Regions from separate parts of the Pseudoalteromonas sp. Z1A6 genome, predicted to be linked through region 2. Evidence: predicted binding sites of a transcription regulator. Region 2 holds the regulator's gene; each other region holds the start of a gene.
The links. Region 2 encodes FliA, which starts transcription of late flagellar genes. Its sites were predicted from a motif close to CTAAAGNTNNNNNNNNNNNNGCCGATA; they were not measured.
Positions count from the first base shown of each region.

Region 1 (4,223 bases), on a different contig from region 2:
CTACTTTTATTGTTAACGATAAATATAAAATAAACCTCAACACCATCAAAAATCAAAAAGAACTTGATGAGTTAGTAGCGTTTTTATTAGCACTATAAATTTCGGAGCATAATAATGATTAAATTAGTTAAAGCAGGTTTGCTTGCAGTACTACTTCCTATGGCGGCAACAAGCTTTGCAGCAACGTATGAAGAAGGCGTGCATTACGACGTTGTTTCTGAGCGCGCAACAAAAAAGCCAGAAATTAAAGAGTTTTTCTCATTTTACTGCCCTGCATGTAATAACATGGAAGCACTAATTGGTGAGTTTAAGCCTAAGCTTGATAAAAACGTTAAATTTAAAAAGAGCCATGTTGATTTTGTAGGTGTACGCGACCCAGAAAACCAACAGATGATGAGCCAAGCACTCGCTACTGCAGAAGTGCTTCCGCAAAAAGATAAAATTGTCTCTGCAATCTTTAATCATATTCATACAAAGCGCGCTAGTTTTAATGAGCTTGCAGATGTAAAAGATATATTTGTAGCGCAGGGCGTTGATGGCGATAAGTTTGATAAGCTGTTTAAAAGCTTCTCGGTACGTACGCTGAGCTCTAAAATGAAACGCGATCAAGACTACTTTAAAGAAAAAGGCGCACTACGTGGCGTACCTACATTTATTGTAAATGGTAAGTATAAATTAAACCTAGGTCGTGAGTCGGGTATTACTGAACCAGAAGATATTAGCAAACTGATTAATTACTTAGCTAACAAGTAAGTTTAGCTAAAACTAAAAAAGCTCCTACAAGGAGCTTTTTTTATGGGTAACGTTTACTGAGCGTATTTATTTGCGCTGCAAGAAAACACCCGACTCAATGTGATGTGTATATGGGAACTGATCAAATATAGCAAAGCGCTTAACGTTGTGCGTACGTGTTAGGTGATCAAGGTCACGCTCAAGGGTTTCAGGATTACACGATATATAAATTATGCTTTCGTAGTTAGCTACTAAGTTACACGTTAATTCATCCATGCCCGCGCGCGGTGGATCAACTAATATGGTTTGGCAGTCATAGCTTTTAAGGTCAATACCGTCTAAACGAGAGAAAGTACGCTCGCCATTCATTGCTTGAGTAAACTCTTCACTAGACATACGAATAATATCTAAGTTCTCTACGTTATTTTTAGCAATATTGTATTGAGCAGAATGAACAGATGATTTTGATATTTCTGTTGCTAATACTTTATTAAAACAGCCCGCTAACGCAATTGAAAAGTTACCGTTACCGCAATACAGTTCTAATAAATCATTTTTAAGTGGTTTACATAAATCTTGCGCCCACTCCAGCATATTAATATTTACTTTTGCATTAGGCTGAGTAAAGCTATTTTCTACTTGTTGATAAATAAGCTCTTGACCATTAACTGTTAAACGCTCAGTTACAAAGTCATCACCCAGCACTTCTTTTTGTTTGCGAGCACGGCCGATAAAGTCAATTTTGTATTTACTGCTTAGTTTTTCTTTAAGCGCTTTAATTTCACTTAACCATTCATCATCAAGTGGTTTGTGATAAAGCAAGCTTACTAAAATTTCACCACTTAGAGTGGATAGGTAATCGATTTGAAATAACTTACGACGTAATATTTCACAAGGCTTAAGATGCTCAATCATCACCTGCATTATTTCACCAACTAGAGGCGCTGCTGGATCAAATGTATCAACACGGATTTTTTCTTTTGTTTGTTGATCAAACATAATGTGAAACAGATCGTCACCGTCGTGCCATACTCTAAATTCAGCACGTTGGCGGTAGTTAGTTGGCTCTGAGCTAAATACTTCTAGTTGCTCCACACCAAAACGTTGGAACTGTGCACTAATACGCTGCTCTTTTTCACTTAACTGCGTTTGGTACTGTGTGGTATCTATTTTAATAACTGCCATTAACGCTACTACCTTATCTAAGATCTGTTTATCGGCGCTATTGTAGGGAGCGCTGCGTATTTGTCTAGTTTTGGCTAGCATTTATGCTGTTTTATTGAACATTGTACTTTAGTTTTTGTTGTTATAGCCGATAATAAACTACGCACGCTTAGGAGACGAATCATGAAAATAGGTAATTATGGCTTTACGCCAAACAACAACATCAATAAATTCAATAATAAAGCTGATATACAGCAACCTACAATTACGTCTCCTCAAGATAGCTATCAACAACGAGGCCGAGAGTTGGCCGCAAAGGTGCTTGGCGATAAAATGGCTGAGCAGCTTGGATTGCCTATCGCAGAAAAAAAAGCAGATAAACCACTATTTGATTTTGATGAAATAGTAAAAAACGTACTCGATTTTGTAAGTAGTGCTGTTAATAAAGCAAAAGCTAATGGCGCTGATGACGAAAAGCTCAAAGATATGTTAGGCGACGCGCGCAAAGGAGTCCAAATAGGGATTGACGACGCTGTTGATGAACTCAAAGGTACAGGTGTATTTAATGATGACATGGAAGAGGGGATTAATAAGTCCAAAGAGGGAATTTACAATGGGCTCGATAAGTTTGAAGAGTCGTTATTTAACCCACAACCTGCCAGCGTAAATATAAGCCAGGCTCAATATGTCAGTATGACGAGTAATGCAGAGTATAAATTTACCACCGCAGAGGGTGACGAGGTAAGTATTAGCTTTGCAGATGCATTTGAATCTCAGTCGGCAAGTGGCTATCAGCAAAACAGTAATAGCGAGTCGTTTGCAAGCTCATCATCGCAATCTCGACAGGTATCATTTTCGATGTCGGTTAATGGTGACTTAAATGAGCAAGAGCAAGAAGCTATTAATGCAATGATGGAAGACTTACAAGATTTAAGTAAAACCTTTTTTGGTGGTGATTTAGATGAAGCATTTGAACAAGCGCAAGAGCTGAGTTTAGACAGCGATCAGCTGGTGGCTTTTTCTATGGATTTACGCCAAACAAAAACAATAGCAACAGTTAAAAGCTATGAAGAATATAGACCAGCACCAGAAAAACGAGTAGCGGAAGGTTTAGCTCCTTTTAATGATGACCTTAAAAATGCTTTTGAAAAAGCGGGTGAGCTTGGATTACAAAATCAGCTAGCTGGCATTCTCCAATGGTTAAATCAAGATCAGGAGCAAATAGATAAGTTAGTGGATTACACAAAGTCTATGTTCGAAAATCTTAATCAGTTAAATTCGGCAGCCGACGAGCTTGCTGATTTAGAAACCACGCAAAGTTAAACTACTTTCTTTTATAAATACCTCATGGCAAACTGCCGTTCTTAAAGTAAAGTGGGAACGGTAGTTTGTCAGCGCATATAATGGTCTTTGATTCAGGTATTGGTGGAACTACTGTACTTGAGCATATAAAGCAAAGTATCCCCAATGCTCAGTACAGTTATTTTATGGATAATGCATTACTACCTTATGGTGCTCAATCCCAAAAAACAATCATTAACCGATTATGCTCACTTATTCATTTCATCAAAGCTAATACGCTTAACGTTGATTTAATTGTAATAGCGTGTAATACCGCTTCTACATCTGCACTTAGCGCTGTTCGCCAAATGACAGATATTCCTATAGTAGGTGTTGTGCCAGCAATAAAGCCTGCGGCAGAGTTAACACGTTCAAATCATATTGGCTTATTAGCCACACCGGCAACGGTCGCCAGTTCATACACTAAAACATTAATTACTGAGCATGCACGTAATGTAACCGTTAATCTATATAGCAGTGTGGAGTTAGTAACTTTAGCTGAGCAATACTTTTTTACAGAGTCTTTGGATACAAACAAGTTGCATCAAGTGCTTGATGACCTACATATAGATAAAACTATAGATGTACTTGTATTAGGATGTACGCACTTTCCAATATTAGCAGAGCCTATTAGTCAATATTTTGAAGGGAATGTAAAATTACTTGATTCAGGTGTAGCGATAGCAAACAGAGTCAACTACCTACTTAACCAACTTAACTTCTGTGTGAATAAACTAACAGACATAAAAAAGCCGCTGCAATATTATGCAACGGCTGATGTGTTTAGCAATAAGCTAGCGGTAAAGCTAGTTACACTGACTGATCCGTCTCAGTACGTAGAGCATTAGAATCATCTTCTTGTTTTTGTTTTGCTTCACGTACCTTTAAAGTACGTTGTTGGAACTCGCTATCGTTCAAGTTAGCAATTGCATTGTCTGCATCAGCTTGCGCCATTTCAACAAAACCAAAGCCACGACGCTTGCCAG
Region 1 is NZ_WTKW01000017.1:548-4,770, reverse strand. Features, by position in the region: gene GQR46_RS02095 (thiol:disulfide interchange protein DsbA/DsbL) at 1-98, shown strand, start outside; gene GQR46_RS02090 (thiol:disulfide interchange protein DsbA/DsbL) at 115-753, shown strand; gene trmA (tRNA (uridine(54)-C5)-methyltransferase TrmA) at 820-1,917, opposite strand; gene GQR46_RS02080 (DUF5610 domain-containing protein) at 2,080-3,219, shown strand; gene murI (glutamate racemase) at 3,285-4,085, shown strand; gene GQR46_RS02070 (RNA-binding protein) at 4,048-4,223, opposite strand, start outside.
Region 1: a site for FliA is predicted at 2,024-2,050, ahead of GQR46_RS02080 (DUF5610 domain-containing protein). Genes of this name have one in related genera too.

Region 2 (4,223 bases):
TATCTTACTAACGGTCAACGAGTGCCAGAAGATATTCGTGTTGCAAATGCTGAAAAACTAGTGAAAAAGGCTGAGCAGTTATATTTAAAAAGAACAAAAGCACAACATTCAAGGCACCAAGCAGTGGCGCCAAGTACAGTAGGGATGTATGATTAACACAGTATTAGATCAAGCAAGCGGCCTGCGCAAAATGAGTCAAAACAATAACAACGGCGTAAAAGTTATCGCTGTAACCGGTGGTAAAGGTGGGGTGGGGAAAACAAATGTTTCTCTAAATACCGCTATTGCACTAGGGCAACAAGGTAATAGAGTATTAGTGCTGGATGCTGACCTAGGTTTAGCAAACTGTGATGTGATGCTTGGTTTACGTGTAGAGCGCAATTTATCACACGTTTTGTCAGGTGAATGTGAGCTTGACGAGATTTTAGTTGAAGGGCCTGCTGGTATTAAAATTGTACCTGCTACATCGGGCTCGCAAAGTATGGTTGAATTATCGCCATCTGAGCATGCCGGGCTAATTCGTGCATTTAGCGAATTGAATACCGAATTTGATATTTTAATTGTAGATACAGCCGCTGGTATTTCAGACATGGTGCTAAGCTTCTCACGAGCAGCACAAGATGTAATGGTTGTAGTGTGCGATGAACCAACATCAATAACCGATGCTTACGCACTTATTAAAGTATTAAGCCGCGAGCACGGTGTTTATAAGTTCAAAATTGTTGCCAATATGGTCCGCAGTATGCGTGAAGGCACTGAATTGTTTGCAAAACTATCTAAAGTTACCGATCGCTTTTTAGATGTTTCAATGGAGCTAGTAGCAACGGTTCCTTATGACGAAAATATGCGCAAAGCAACACGTCGCCAAAAGGTGATTGTTGAGCTCTTTCCAAGTTCGCCAGCCGCTCTCGCGTTTAAAGCGCTGGCGACAAAAGCAGTTAAATGGCCAATACCAAATCAACCATCTGGGCATTTAGAGTTTTTCATTGAGAAACTAGTAAACGGCTAATTATGACAACATTGGTGAATAGAGCTATGGGATATCAATCAACACAAAACTTAAATGTGATTGTTGAGAAACATGCATCACTTGTTAAAAAAGTGGCATGTCATCTAATTGCTCGATTACCACCTAGCGTTCAGCTTGATGATTTAATTCAATCAGGAATGATAGGTTTAATAGAAGCTTCAAAAAACTTTGATGCAACAAAAGGCGCAAGCTTTGAAACCTTCGCCGGTATTCGTATTCGCGGGGCTATGCTTGATGAAATGCGCCGTGGTGATTGGGCTCCTCGTTCAGTACACCGTAAAAGCCGACAAGTTGCAGAAGCAATTACTGGGCTCGAAAGCAGTCTGAATCGCGAACCAACAGATACAGAAGTTGCTGAAAAACTTGAAATTTCACTCAATGAGTACCATCATATTTTAAATGATGTTAATACCAGTAAAGTATTAGGTATAGAAGACCTTGGTGTAGATGAGGATGTTATTACTCCCGTAGGCCAAGATTTAGCGCTAGACAAACCTTTTAATAATGTTAAAAATGATCGGTTTAATGAGTCTTTGCTAAATGCAATAAAGTCATTACCAGAGCGTGATGCAATGGTACTTTCTTTATACTATAACGATGAAATGAATTTAAAAGAAATAGGACATATACTCGATGTAAGTGAATCGCGTGTAAGTCAGATACATGGTCAGGCGATGATTAAGCTTAAAGCTAAAATCAATGACTGGATAAACTAGTAGTAAGTAAACTAAGGTTAATACCTCACTGGGGGATGTTTTGGATAAAAACATGAAAATTCTTGTAGTTGATGATTTTTCAACGATGAGACGAATTATAAAAAACCTATTACGTGACTTAGGTTTCACTAACGTTCAAGAAGCTGATGACGGGTCTACAGCTCTGCCTATGTTACAAAATCAAGTATTTGATTTTGTGGTTACAGATTGGAATATGCCGGGAATGCAAGGTATTGACCTTCTAAGAGCAATTCGTGCAGATGATAAGTTAAAACATATCCCTGTATTGATGGTAACGGCAGAAGCTAAAAAAGAACAAATAATTGCTGCAGCGCAAGCTGGCGTTAATGGTTATATTGTTAAGCCATTTACGGCTGGAACATTAAAAACTAAATTAGAAAAAGTATTTGAACGCTTAGGCTAATGATGGGGGAGAGGCTTATGTCAGCACCAGCTGCGCCTCAAATAACGTTAGAACAAGCTCGTCAACTCGTCATTTATTTAGAAAACGATGAGCAAGATAAAGCTAATCAGTTGATTTTAGAGACAGCTTCGCAAGAGCAGTCTAAATTATTTGCTGAAGTTGGGAAGTTGACTCGTCAACTGCACGAAGCACTTAAAAGCTTTGAGCTTGATACTCGCTTAACTAACATAACGACAGATGCGATTCCAGATGCTAAAAAGCGGCTTAATTATGTTATAGAAATGACAGAAAATGCGGCTAATAAAACAATGGATGCTGTTGAGGCTAGTTTACCTATAGCTCAGCAACTTGCAGATGAAATATCTCATATCAAACCGACATGGGATCGTTTAATGAGCCGGGAGATTGAGCTTGGTGAGTTTAAACAACTTTGCCATAGTATCGATGAGTTTATGAATAACTCTCATCATAAAACGGATGAGCTTCAAAGCTTAATGACAAATGTACTAATGGCTCAAGACTATCAAGACTTAACAGGTCAAGTTATTCGCCGTGTTATAGAACTTGTTAGAGAAGTAGAAGAAAGCTTACTTCATCTTTTAACAGCGTTTGCTGAACGAGATGACAGTGACAACACAGCGAATAAAGTAGAACAACAAAAAATAAAAGAACCAGTTGCCACACAAACTTTAGCAGGTCCTGAAGGCCCTATTATTGATAAAGAATCGCGTAATGATGTTGTATCTGATCAAGATGAAGTCGATGATCTTTTATCAAGTTTGGGCTTCTAAGAGGAGAGTAACTGCATGTTTGAAGTCGATGAAGATATTTTACAAGACTTTCTTGTAGAGGCAGGAGAAATCCTAGAGCTTTTATCTGAACAGTTAGTTGAACTGGAAAATAATCCAGAAGATACCGAGTTACTAAATGCCATATTTAGAGGCTTTCACACTGTAAAAGGTGGTGCAGGCTTTTTAGCTATGACAGAACTTGTTGATGCTTGCCACGGCGCTGAAAACGTATTTGATTTACTACGTCAAGGCGTGCGAACGGTCAATTCAGAGTTAATGGATGTTATTTTACAAGCGCTCGACACCATTAATGAAATGTTCGCGACTATCCAAAATAGGGATAAGCCAGAACCAGCAGATCCTGAGTTACTTCAAACCCTCCACATTTTGGGCCTACCTCCAACAGAAGCCGAGCTTAACGGAGTCGCTTCAGAAACTGACGTTGAACAACCTCTTGATGAAGTAGTTGATACGCCAATAGCTGATGAGGAAGATCCATTTGCATTTGATGAAATGTTTAGCGGAACTCCTTCGGTTAGTGATGCTGAAATAAACGAAATCACTGAAGATGAATTTGAAAACTTACTTGATGAACTACACGGTAAAGGACAAGGTCCTGCAGTTGAAAAGCCAGTAGCAAGTAGTAGTGATTTTAATGGTGATATTACTGATGATGAATTTGACAGCTTATTAGACGAGTTACATGGAGTTGGCAGTTTTGGTGAGGTTGCGAGTAAAGCACCTGAGCAAAGTAGTGTAGTTAAAGCACCTGTAGAACCAGCTAAACCAGCGTCAAATACTGCTAATTCATCAGATGATGAAATTAGTGATGATGAATTTGAAGCGCTTCTTGATGAACTTCATGGTAAAGGCACTGCACCTAAATCAATAGAAAGCACTCCAGCTGTGAAACAGCCCAATATCCCAGCTAAACCAGCTGCAAAAGCGAGTGTGCCTGTAAAAAAACCAGAACCTGTAAAAGCACCCGCTTCTAAACCGGTAGAAAAACCGGTTGCTAAAGCAGCGCCAGCAACGCCCAAAAAATCAGCGCCACCAGCAGCAGAGACGACAGTTCGCGTAGATACAAAACGACTTGACCAAATTATGAATATGGTTGGTGAGTTAGTACTTGTGCGAAATCGTTTGGTTAGTTTAGCGACCAATTCAGACAGTGAAGCAATGGGTAAAGCAATCTCTAACTTAGATGTAGTGACTGCTGATATTCAAGGCGCGGTTATGCAAACGCGAATGCAACCAATTAA
Region 2 is NZ_WTKW01000012.1:17,076-21,298, reverse strand. Features, by position in the region: gene flhF (flagellar biosynthesis protein FlhF) at 1-156, shown strand, start outside; gene GQR46_RS01545 (MinD/ParA family protein) at 149-1,009, shown strand; gene GQR46_RS01540 (RNA polymerase sigma factor FliA) at 1,036-1,746, shown strand; gene cheY (chemotaxis response regulator CheY) at 1,787-2,170, shown strand; gene GQR46_RS01530 (protein phosphatase CheZ) at 2,188-2,961, shown strand; gene GQR46_RS01525 (chemotaxis protein CheA) at 2,977-4,223, shown strand, end outside.

Region 3 (4,210 bases), on a different contig from region 2:
GCTCCAGATCACGTACCTAGCAAAGCTTTACTTGACTCATGCTCTATTGATACAAGTAAATTACTTGTTATTAGACAGAAGCACCTAGTAAATTTAGAGTATGTATTAAATTCTGCATTACATAACGGAAACTTTGCAGCGGTAATTACCTGGACCGATATAGTTAATAACCAACTACTTACGAATTTATCGTTCGATTTAAGTAAAACGAATACAAAACTATACTGTTTTACTAAAAAGTCTCAAACAACAGAGATATCACTCGCCCAATAAGCTTGTTAAACTAATGTTTTAGACTTTGTATTATTATTATGACTTCACTCAATACCACATTATGTTTTTGCAGCAGTGGGCACAATTATGCTGATTGCTGCGAGCCGCTTCACTTATCTGTTAAGCAAGCTGATTCTCCTGAACAACTTATGCGCTCACGATTCAGTGCTTATGTTATTAAAAATGCAGAATATGTTTATCAAACCTACGCAAAAGAAAAACAAGCTGAAAATCCGGTTAAAGAAATCAATGATTTTGCTAACAGCTGTCGATTTATAAATCTTGATGTAATTGGGTCAAGCCATGATGGAGATACCGGCACTGTAGAATTTAAAGCCCAATATTTTTATCAAAACTTATTTTGTGAGCTCCACGAAAAATCGCAGTTTATTAAAGAAAACACTCAATGGCGTTATTTAGATGGCACTATATATCCTGTTGAAGATATTAAAGTGGGCAGAAATGATGACTGCCCATGTGGTAGCAATAAAAAGTACAAAAAATGTCATAGCGTGTAATAAATAATCTTATTTAATATTTATCACCTACAAGGTGTTTTTAAGTGGCAAAGTGATTTATTAGCTAGCTAAACTTAAAAACACACTTGGTTACGACCTTGCATTTTGGACTCATACATTTTTTCATCTGCGATCTGCAAGGTGTTTTTGTTATTTACGTACGGTTGTAGGGTTGCACCGCCAATACTAATAGTCACAAAGTCATATTCTGAATATCTGTGTAATATTCCTAAATCGACCACATTTTGTTTAATTTTATCAGCAACACAAATCGCACCTTCAGTGCTTGTATGCGGTAAAACAACTACAAACTCTTCGCCGCCGTAACGCGCAACAAAATCGGTTGGCCTTTGCAAACTATTAGTAATAGTTTGTGCAACAAGGTTTAAAACCGTATCGCCTTGCACATGACCATAAAGATCGTTGTATTGCTTAAAGTAGTCTATATCGATGAGTAATAGTGCATAGTCGACTTTTTCTCGTAAGGCGCTTCGTTCCATTTTAGAAAAATGCGCATCAAAATAACGACGATTGAATACCTTTGTTAAATCATCTAGAAATACTTTTTGATTGAGTAAGTCATGTTGAAGTTTCATCGTAATATGGGCGCGCACTCTTCTATATAAAGTTTCCGAGTTAGTTGGTTTCTTTATAAAATCTACAGCTCCGGCTTCCCAGCACTCTTCTTCTTGATTTTCAGATGAGGTTACAAAAATAACGGGGATATCTTGTGTTTCAGATATATTTTTTAATTTTAGACATGTTTCAATACCACTCATTCCTTCCATATTAATATCGAGTAGTATTATATCTGGCGGATTATGTTTACAAATTTCAATCGCATCCTCACCACAGCTCGTTGTTGTTACACTAAAATGCTCTGATAATATTTTTTTTAATACAATTAAGCTTAATAGCTGATCGTCAACGACAAGTACCTTAGAGCTCTTTAAGCTTAATTTCAATTGGTGGTCAGAGTAATTTATTGGCATGGTACAACTGTTTTGTTTTTTTTATTAAACACACCCTATATCACTACATTTTGTTATGCAAATGTTAATAAAGTAAAATTCTACTTATTGGTTACTAATAAAAATGATTTATGGTGAATCTTTAATGCATAAAAACAAAAAATGAGCCACTTGGGCTCATTTTAAAACTTCGAACACTTAATTAAATTAAGTGTTATTCGTCATCATCTAAATCTAACTGTTGACGTTGAGCAGGTCGAGCTAAAATCTCTACATAGAAAGAGGTCAAACCTTGCTTTTCAATTTCGCCAATTTGGTTACTTAATTCAGCAACGTGCACAACTTGCGCATCTTCAGCTGTGTTACCAAACTTACAGTCAAATGCCCAATAGTCAGCATCTTCAGGTAGCGTTTTATTACGCTCTCTTTTCAAATATTTTTTCACTTCGTGCTTTGCAGCATCAACCATACGAGGGTATTTGATTTTCTCGTGATTTAGCGTGAATGTTTTCTTCATTACGTTCCTAATTACCTTGGTTTAATGATAATGGCATTTCATGTCATACCATTTGACGCCATTATAGCAATTGCATTTAATTTTTGGATGCTTTTTTTTCATTAAATCAATTATTAGCAAATATATAAAGCAGACCCGTTATAAAGCATATATTAACTGGTGATTATTACAATCATATATCACACCGCAATGAGCTGAAGTGGTTGATGTAATGCATCATTATTAAGGCTGTCGTAAAAAGCAGCTGCATCTATAGGGGGATTAGCTAGTTGGGTTTGTTCGCTTTTAATTCTTCTTCTGACGGCAAGCTCACAGTTATCTATTATATTAAGTGGAATATGCTTATCATCATTTCTAATCGCAAGTGGTTCAGGGCTTAAGCATTGTCTTAACTTAATACTTGTCATACCACAGTGCTCTCCTTCTTGAGATATTAATGATGCATTAAATTGTCCAACCAACATATTATATTCATCAGGGGCTAAAAGTTGCTTTGGACCTGCGCCAAATTGCTTTCTTAACGCCTCTTCTTCTATAACTAAATTATCTATTTCAGTTTTTGGTAAATGAAATTGACTAAAGTCGAGTGCGTCATGTGACAGCATCGCTAATAATAGTGCAAATTCGCCACGGCGATTTTCATGCACACTATTATTGAGTCTACTGTTTAACTGACTCTCTGTGATTAACAAATCATCTATTTGCATAGTCTTTAGCCGATTGTGGTAACTGATAGATATTTATCGGCTTTATTTCAATTTTCTTTAGCTTTTTTCTTTACTTAAATACGCAATTTGCTATTATCAGCGCCGTTGCATTGGAGGGGTTCCCGAGCGGCCAAAGGGATCAGACTGTAAATCTGACGGCTCAGCCTTCGCTGGTTCGAATCCAGCTCCCTCCACCACTTTTCTTACCGCTAAGTTAAGTGGGGCCAAATGCAATAAAATTAGTGTGGAGGGGTTCCCGAGCGGCCAAAGGGATCAGACTGTAAATCTGACGGCTCAGCCTTCGCTGGTTCGAATCCAGCTCCCTCCACCACTTCTCTACTATTCCTATATTCCTATATTCCTATATTCCTATATTCCTATATTCCTATATTCAGTAACATCAAAACACCCACTGTAAACTCATACCATTTTGTTTTAACCAATTAGATGATGTTTTGTAATCGGGGAAAAACGCCTCTACTCGCTGCCAAAAAGCTTTGCTATGATTTAAATACTTTAAATGGGCAAGCTCATGAACAATCACATAATCTATAGCGTGGTAAGGAGCACCTATAAGATGTAAATTAAAAGTGAGTTCTCGCTTGCTATTACAACTCCCCCACTTTCGTTTATAAACACCTATTTTTAAATCATTTGGCAACTCTTCACCCATTTGAGTACAGAAATACGCTAAACGCATTTCTATGTAAGCAATAAGCTGCTCTTTTAAATAAGTCTCTAATAGCTGTCGATACTTTTGATTAGTGTTTTTAACTCGAGGAGATATTGTAATAAGTAAGTGGTCATCATACGGGGTTACTTTGGAATCTTGGCCTGAGTCCAATTTCAAATAAATAGTTTCTGAAAAAACACTTATTTTTTTAGATTCAAAAGGGTACTGCTTAGTGTCATCAATTGACAATTGTTTTTTTAATTGTTCTGCAACCCACTCTTGTTTGTCAAATAACCAAGTATCAATGTGTTTTTTTGCGACAAAATGTGGCGCATACACAGTTACCTTTTGACTATGCACTTTTATTGCGACTGTTTTGCGTCTAGTACTCTTTTTTAGTTGATATTCAAACACGACCTAAACTCTAAATATTGCATCCGTTTATATAATCCATATTACCATCAATTTTAAACTCTTAGGCATACAGTCGCACCTAACTCCTAATCCACTTTATTATAATAAGCTATAGATTGAGCCGTCTGTTTTATTTG
Region 3 is NZ_WTKW01000329.1:86-4,295, reverse strand. Features, by position in the region: gene GQR46_RS16465 (SulA-like leucine-rich domain-containing protein) at 1-273, shown strand, start outside; gene GQR46_RS16460 (YchJ family protein) at 312-791, shown strand; gene GQR46_RS16455 (diguanylate cyclase) at 866-1,783, opposite strand; gene GQR46_RS16450 (DUF6172 family protein) at 1,977-2,279, opposite strand; gene GQR46_RS16445 (VC2046/SO_2500 family protein) at 2,459-2,986, opposite strand; tRNA gene GQR46_RS16440 (tRNA-Tyr) at 3,099-3,183, shown strand; tRNA gene GQR46_RS16435 (tRNA-Tyr) at 3,233-3,317, shown strand; gene GQR46_RS16430 (SprT family zinc-dependent metalloprotease) at 3,387-4,025, opposite strand.
Region 3: a site for FliA is predicted at 3,021-3,047, ahead of GQR46_RS16445 (VC2046/SO_2500 family protein). Genes of this name have one in related genera too.

Region 4 (4,223 bases), on a different contig from region 2:
AAGAGGTTTAATAAAGCGCATATTAACAAGCGTTGCATCTAACTCACTTGCTGCAAGCTGTGCATTCTCAAGTAATGTACCAAATGATAAAATGGCAATTTTACTGCCTTTTTTGACAGTATCTGCTTTACCAATTTCAAGCAGTTGCATATTGCTTTGAATTTCTGCAGTACCCGCACTACCGCGAGGGTAACGAACGGCAACTGGGCAATTTGCTTTATAACCAGTGTATAGCATTTGACGGCACTCGTTGGTATCGCTTGGCGCCATAATCACCATATTTGGAATACAGCGCATAAAACTTAAATCGTATGCGCCTTGATGAGTTTCACCATCGGCTCCAACAATACCGGCGCGGTCAATGGCAAATAATACAGGTAAGTTTTGCAGTGCAACATCATGTATTAATTGGTCGTACGCACGTTGTAAAAAGCTTGAGTAAATAGCAACAACAGGTTTTAAACCTTCACAGGCAAAGCCAGCAGCTAAAGTAACCGCATGCTGCTCAGCAATGGCCACATCAAAGTATTGATCTGGAAACTCTTTAGAAAAACGTACCATGCCTGAACCTTCGCGCATTGCAGGCGTGATAGCCATTAACTTGCTGTCTTGTTCGGCCATATCACATAACCAATCGCCGAATACTTTTGAAAAAGTAGCAGCACTAGGTTTAGATTTAGGTAGGCTAGTTGTGCTCGGATCGAATTTTGGTACACCATGATAGCCAATAGGATCGGCTTCAGCCGGTTTATAGCCCTTACCTTTTTGCGTTTTTATATGTAAAAGCTGTGGGCCTTTTAAATTACGCATATTACGTAATGTATCTACAAGCATGTTTACATCGTGACCATCAATGGGACCAATGTAATTTAGGCCTAATTCTTCAAAGAAGGTACCCGGGATCATCATGCCTTTAATGTGCTCTTCCATTTTACTGGCAAGTTGCTTTACCGGAGGCACTCCTGAGAGTAACTTTTTACTACCTTCACGAATGTTAGTATAAAAGCTACCTGATAAAATTCGAGCAAAGTGATTTGTTAATGCGCCAACATTTTCAGAAATCGACATTTCGTTATCATTTAAAATAATAAGCATGTCTGATTTTACATCACCTAAATGATTCATCGCTTCAAATGCCATGCCTGCGGTTATAGCTCCGTCGCCAATAATGGCAACAGACTTTCGACCTTTACCTTCTTTTTGTGCGGCAATAGACATGCCTAAAGCAGCTGAAATAGACGTGCTTGAATGGCCTACGCTAAACGTATCGTATTGACTTTCATCGCGAAAAGGAAAAGGGTGTAAACCGTCTTTTTGACGAATAGTGTGCATTTGCTCGCGACGACCAGTAAGGATTTTATGCGGATAAGCTTGATGACCCACGTCCCAAACTAGGCGATCGTCTGGAGTGTTATAAACATAATGCAGCGCAACGGTTAGTTCAACCGTCCCTAAACCAGACGCTAGATGACCGCTACTTTGCGATACTGAGTTGAGTAAATAATCGCGCAGCTCATTGCTAAATGCAGGGAGTTTGTCTTGCGCTAAGTCACGCAATTGGGCTGGCTCGTCAACCAAATTAAGTAATGGATACTTGCTACTATCAAGTGTCATGGTTTTATATATATCCTTCGCTAACATTAATTAATCCAAAGCTTTTACGAATAATTAATGTTGAGTAATAATGTCAGTGCTAATTGCAATACGTATGAGCAAAAATTAGTGGTCACGCTCAATTAGGTAATTTGCTAGCGACGCAAGAAGTGTTGTGTCAGCATCTATATTTGCTAACGCTTCATGGGCTTGTTGTATTAAATTTTGCGCCTTTTCTTTAGCGCCTAGCATACCTAATAACGCCGGATATGTCGCTTTATTCGCGGCAATATCGGAGCCTTGTGGCTTTCCTAAAATAACTGTATCGCCTTCAACATCTAAAATGTCGTCGTGTACTTGAAATGCTAGCCCTATAGCATACCCAAAAACACTTAAATTTTCTAAGGTTTGTTGATCAGCCTTTTCACTGCACAGTGCACCAAGTGTAATTGCGCAATTAATTAGAGCCCCGGTTTTTAGCTTATGTATTCGCTCAAGCTCTTGTACGGTAATTACTTTATCAGTTGCTGCTATATCAAGGCCTTGTCCGCCAACCATACCCTGAAGGCCTGATGCGTGGGCAAGTGTAGCAATCATTTTTACTTGTGTTTGTGATGAGCATTCAAATTTGTGATTCGCAATAAGCTCAAAAGCAAGAGTTTGAAGAGCATCACCGGCTAAAATTGCATTTGCCTCGCCAAACTCTATATGACAAGTAGGGCGTCCGCGGCGTAAGTCGTCATCATCCATTGCTGGTAAGTCATCATGGACTAACGAATAGCTATGAATACACTCAATTGCAGCAGCAAGTACGTTTAAGTCTTGATGGTTTGCGCCGAGCATTTTACCTGTGGCATAAACTAAAAATGGACGTAATCTTTTACCGCCATTAAATAATCCATACTGGGTGGCGTTCTTTACCGTTTCTTCTGTATCGAGAGGCTGATTAAAATGCTGCTGTAAGGTCGCTACTACATCTTTTTGAGCACGTTCAATATGATTTTTTATGCTCACAGCTATTCCATATCATTATCAAAATTTGTAAGTACTGACTTTTCGCCATTCCCCATCAAAACTGATACTTTTTGTTCTGCTTGCTGTAATTTCCCTGATGAAGCACTTGCTAATGCAATTCCACGCTCAAATTGCTTTAACGATTGCTCAAGCGATAAGTCACCTTGTTCCATGTCACTAACGATTGTAGATAATTCTTCTAGTGCTTGTTCGAAACTTAAGTTTTCAGGTTTTTTAGTCGCCATCTTTATTTCAGCTTACATAATAAATTTAGGGGTCAATTTTAGGGGGAATGCTAAACTAGGTCAAAGGATGATATTGGTTTTTTACCTTTATAACGTTAAATTATATTTCAAGTGCATTAATAAAGCCTTAATAGCGGTCTGTTGGTTTAATAAATCAATTGATAGTTAGGTAGCCCTTATAACTTGATCTAAGATAGTGCTAAAGGCTGCTTTTTATGTTTATTTATAAAAATGGCTTAAGCAATTCAATATGTTGCCGATAAGCAGTTAATAATAAAAATTTATGATAAGGCCATTAAGCATGAAACTTCTGGAGGAAATGTGGATTTAGCAACCATAATTGGGATCCTAGGCGCAATTGGCTTAATTGTCATGTCTATGTTTATGAGTAGTAGCGGTGAAATGGCTATGTTTTACAATACCCCGTCTGTGGTTATTGTATTTGGTGGTTCACTCTTTATTGTTTTATCAAACTTCACCATGTCGCAATTTTTGGGGATAGGTAAAGTTGTTGCCAAAGCGTTTATGTTTAAAATCGAAACGCCAGAAATACTTATCGAAAAAGCAGTAGAACTTGCGGATTCAGCTCGTAAAGGCGGTTTTTTAGCACTCGAAGAAGCTGAAATTCCAAACCCCTTTATGCGCAAAGGCGTCGATATGCTCGTTGATGGCCATGATGCAGATGTAGTTCGCGCTACACTTCAAAAAGATATTTCTCTAACTACGACTCGCCATGAATTGGGCGCGGGTTTATTTAAGTCGTTAGCTGATATAGGGCCTGCAATGGGCATGATTGGTACTCTAATTGGTTTGGTTGCAATGTTGTCTAACATGGATGACCCAAAGGCAATTGGTCCGGCAATGGCAGTAGCACTATTAACAACTTTATATGGCGCGTTTTTAGCCAATGTTGTGGCAATTCCTATTCAGGTAAAACTTGAACTGCGTAAAGACGAGGAAGCGATGAATCAGCGTTTAATTTTGGATGCTATTTTAGGTATACAAGATGGTCAAAATCCAAAAGTAATCGAAGGTATTTTGAAAAATTACTTAGCTGAATCTAAACGTAAAGTAGATACCGAGGAGTAACTATGTCTGATCAAGAGTGCAAATGTCCACCACCAGGTCTACCTGCATGGATGGGAACGTTTGCCGATTTAATGTCACTGTTAATGTGCTTTTTTGTACTCTTGCTCGCGTTTTCAGAAATGGATGTACTTAAGTTTAAACAAATTGCGGGCTCTATGAAGTTTGCTTTTGGTGTGCAGAATAAAATTGAAGTAAAAGACATCCCTAAAGGGACCTCTGTTATTGCCATGGAGTTTACCCCAGGTAAACCAGAGCCAACCCCAATAGAAACCATTCAGCAGC
Region 4 is NZ_WTKW01000023.1:10,859-15,081, forward strand. Features, by position in the region: gene dxs (1-deoxy-D-xylulose-5-phosphate synthase) at 1-1,614, opposite strand, end outside; gene ispA ((2E,6E)-farnesyl diphosphate synthase) at 1,720-2,607, opposite strand; gene GQR46_RS02855 (exodeoxyribonuclease VII small subunit) at 2,610-2,852, opposite strand; gene pomA (flagellar motor protein PomA) at 3,174-3,941, shown strand; gene GQR46_RS02865 (flagellar motor protein MotB) at 3,944-4,223, shown strand, end outside.
Region 4: a site for FliA is predicted at 3,088-3,114, ahead of pomA (flagellar motor protein PomA). Genes of this name have one in related genera too.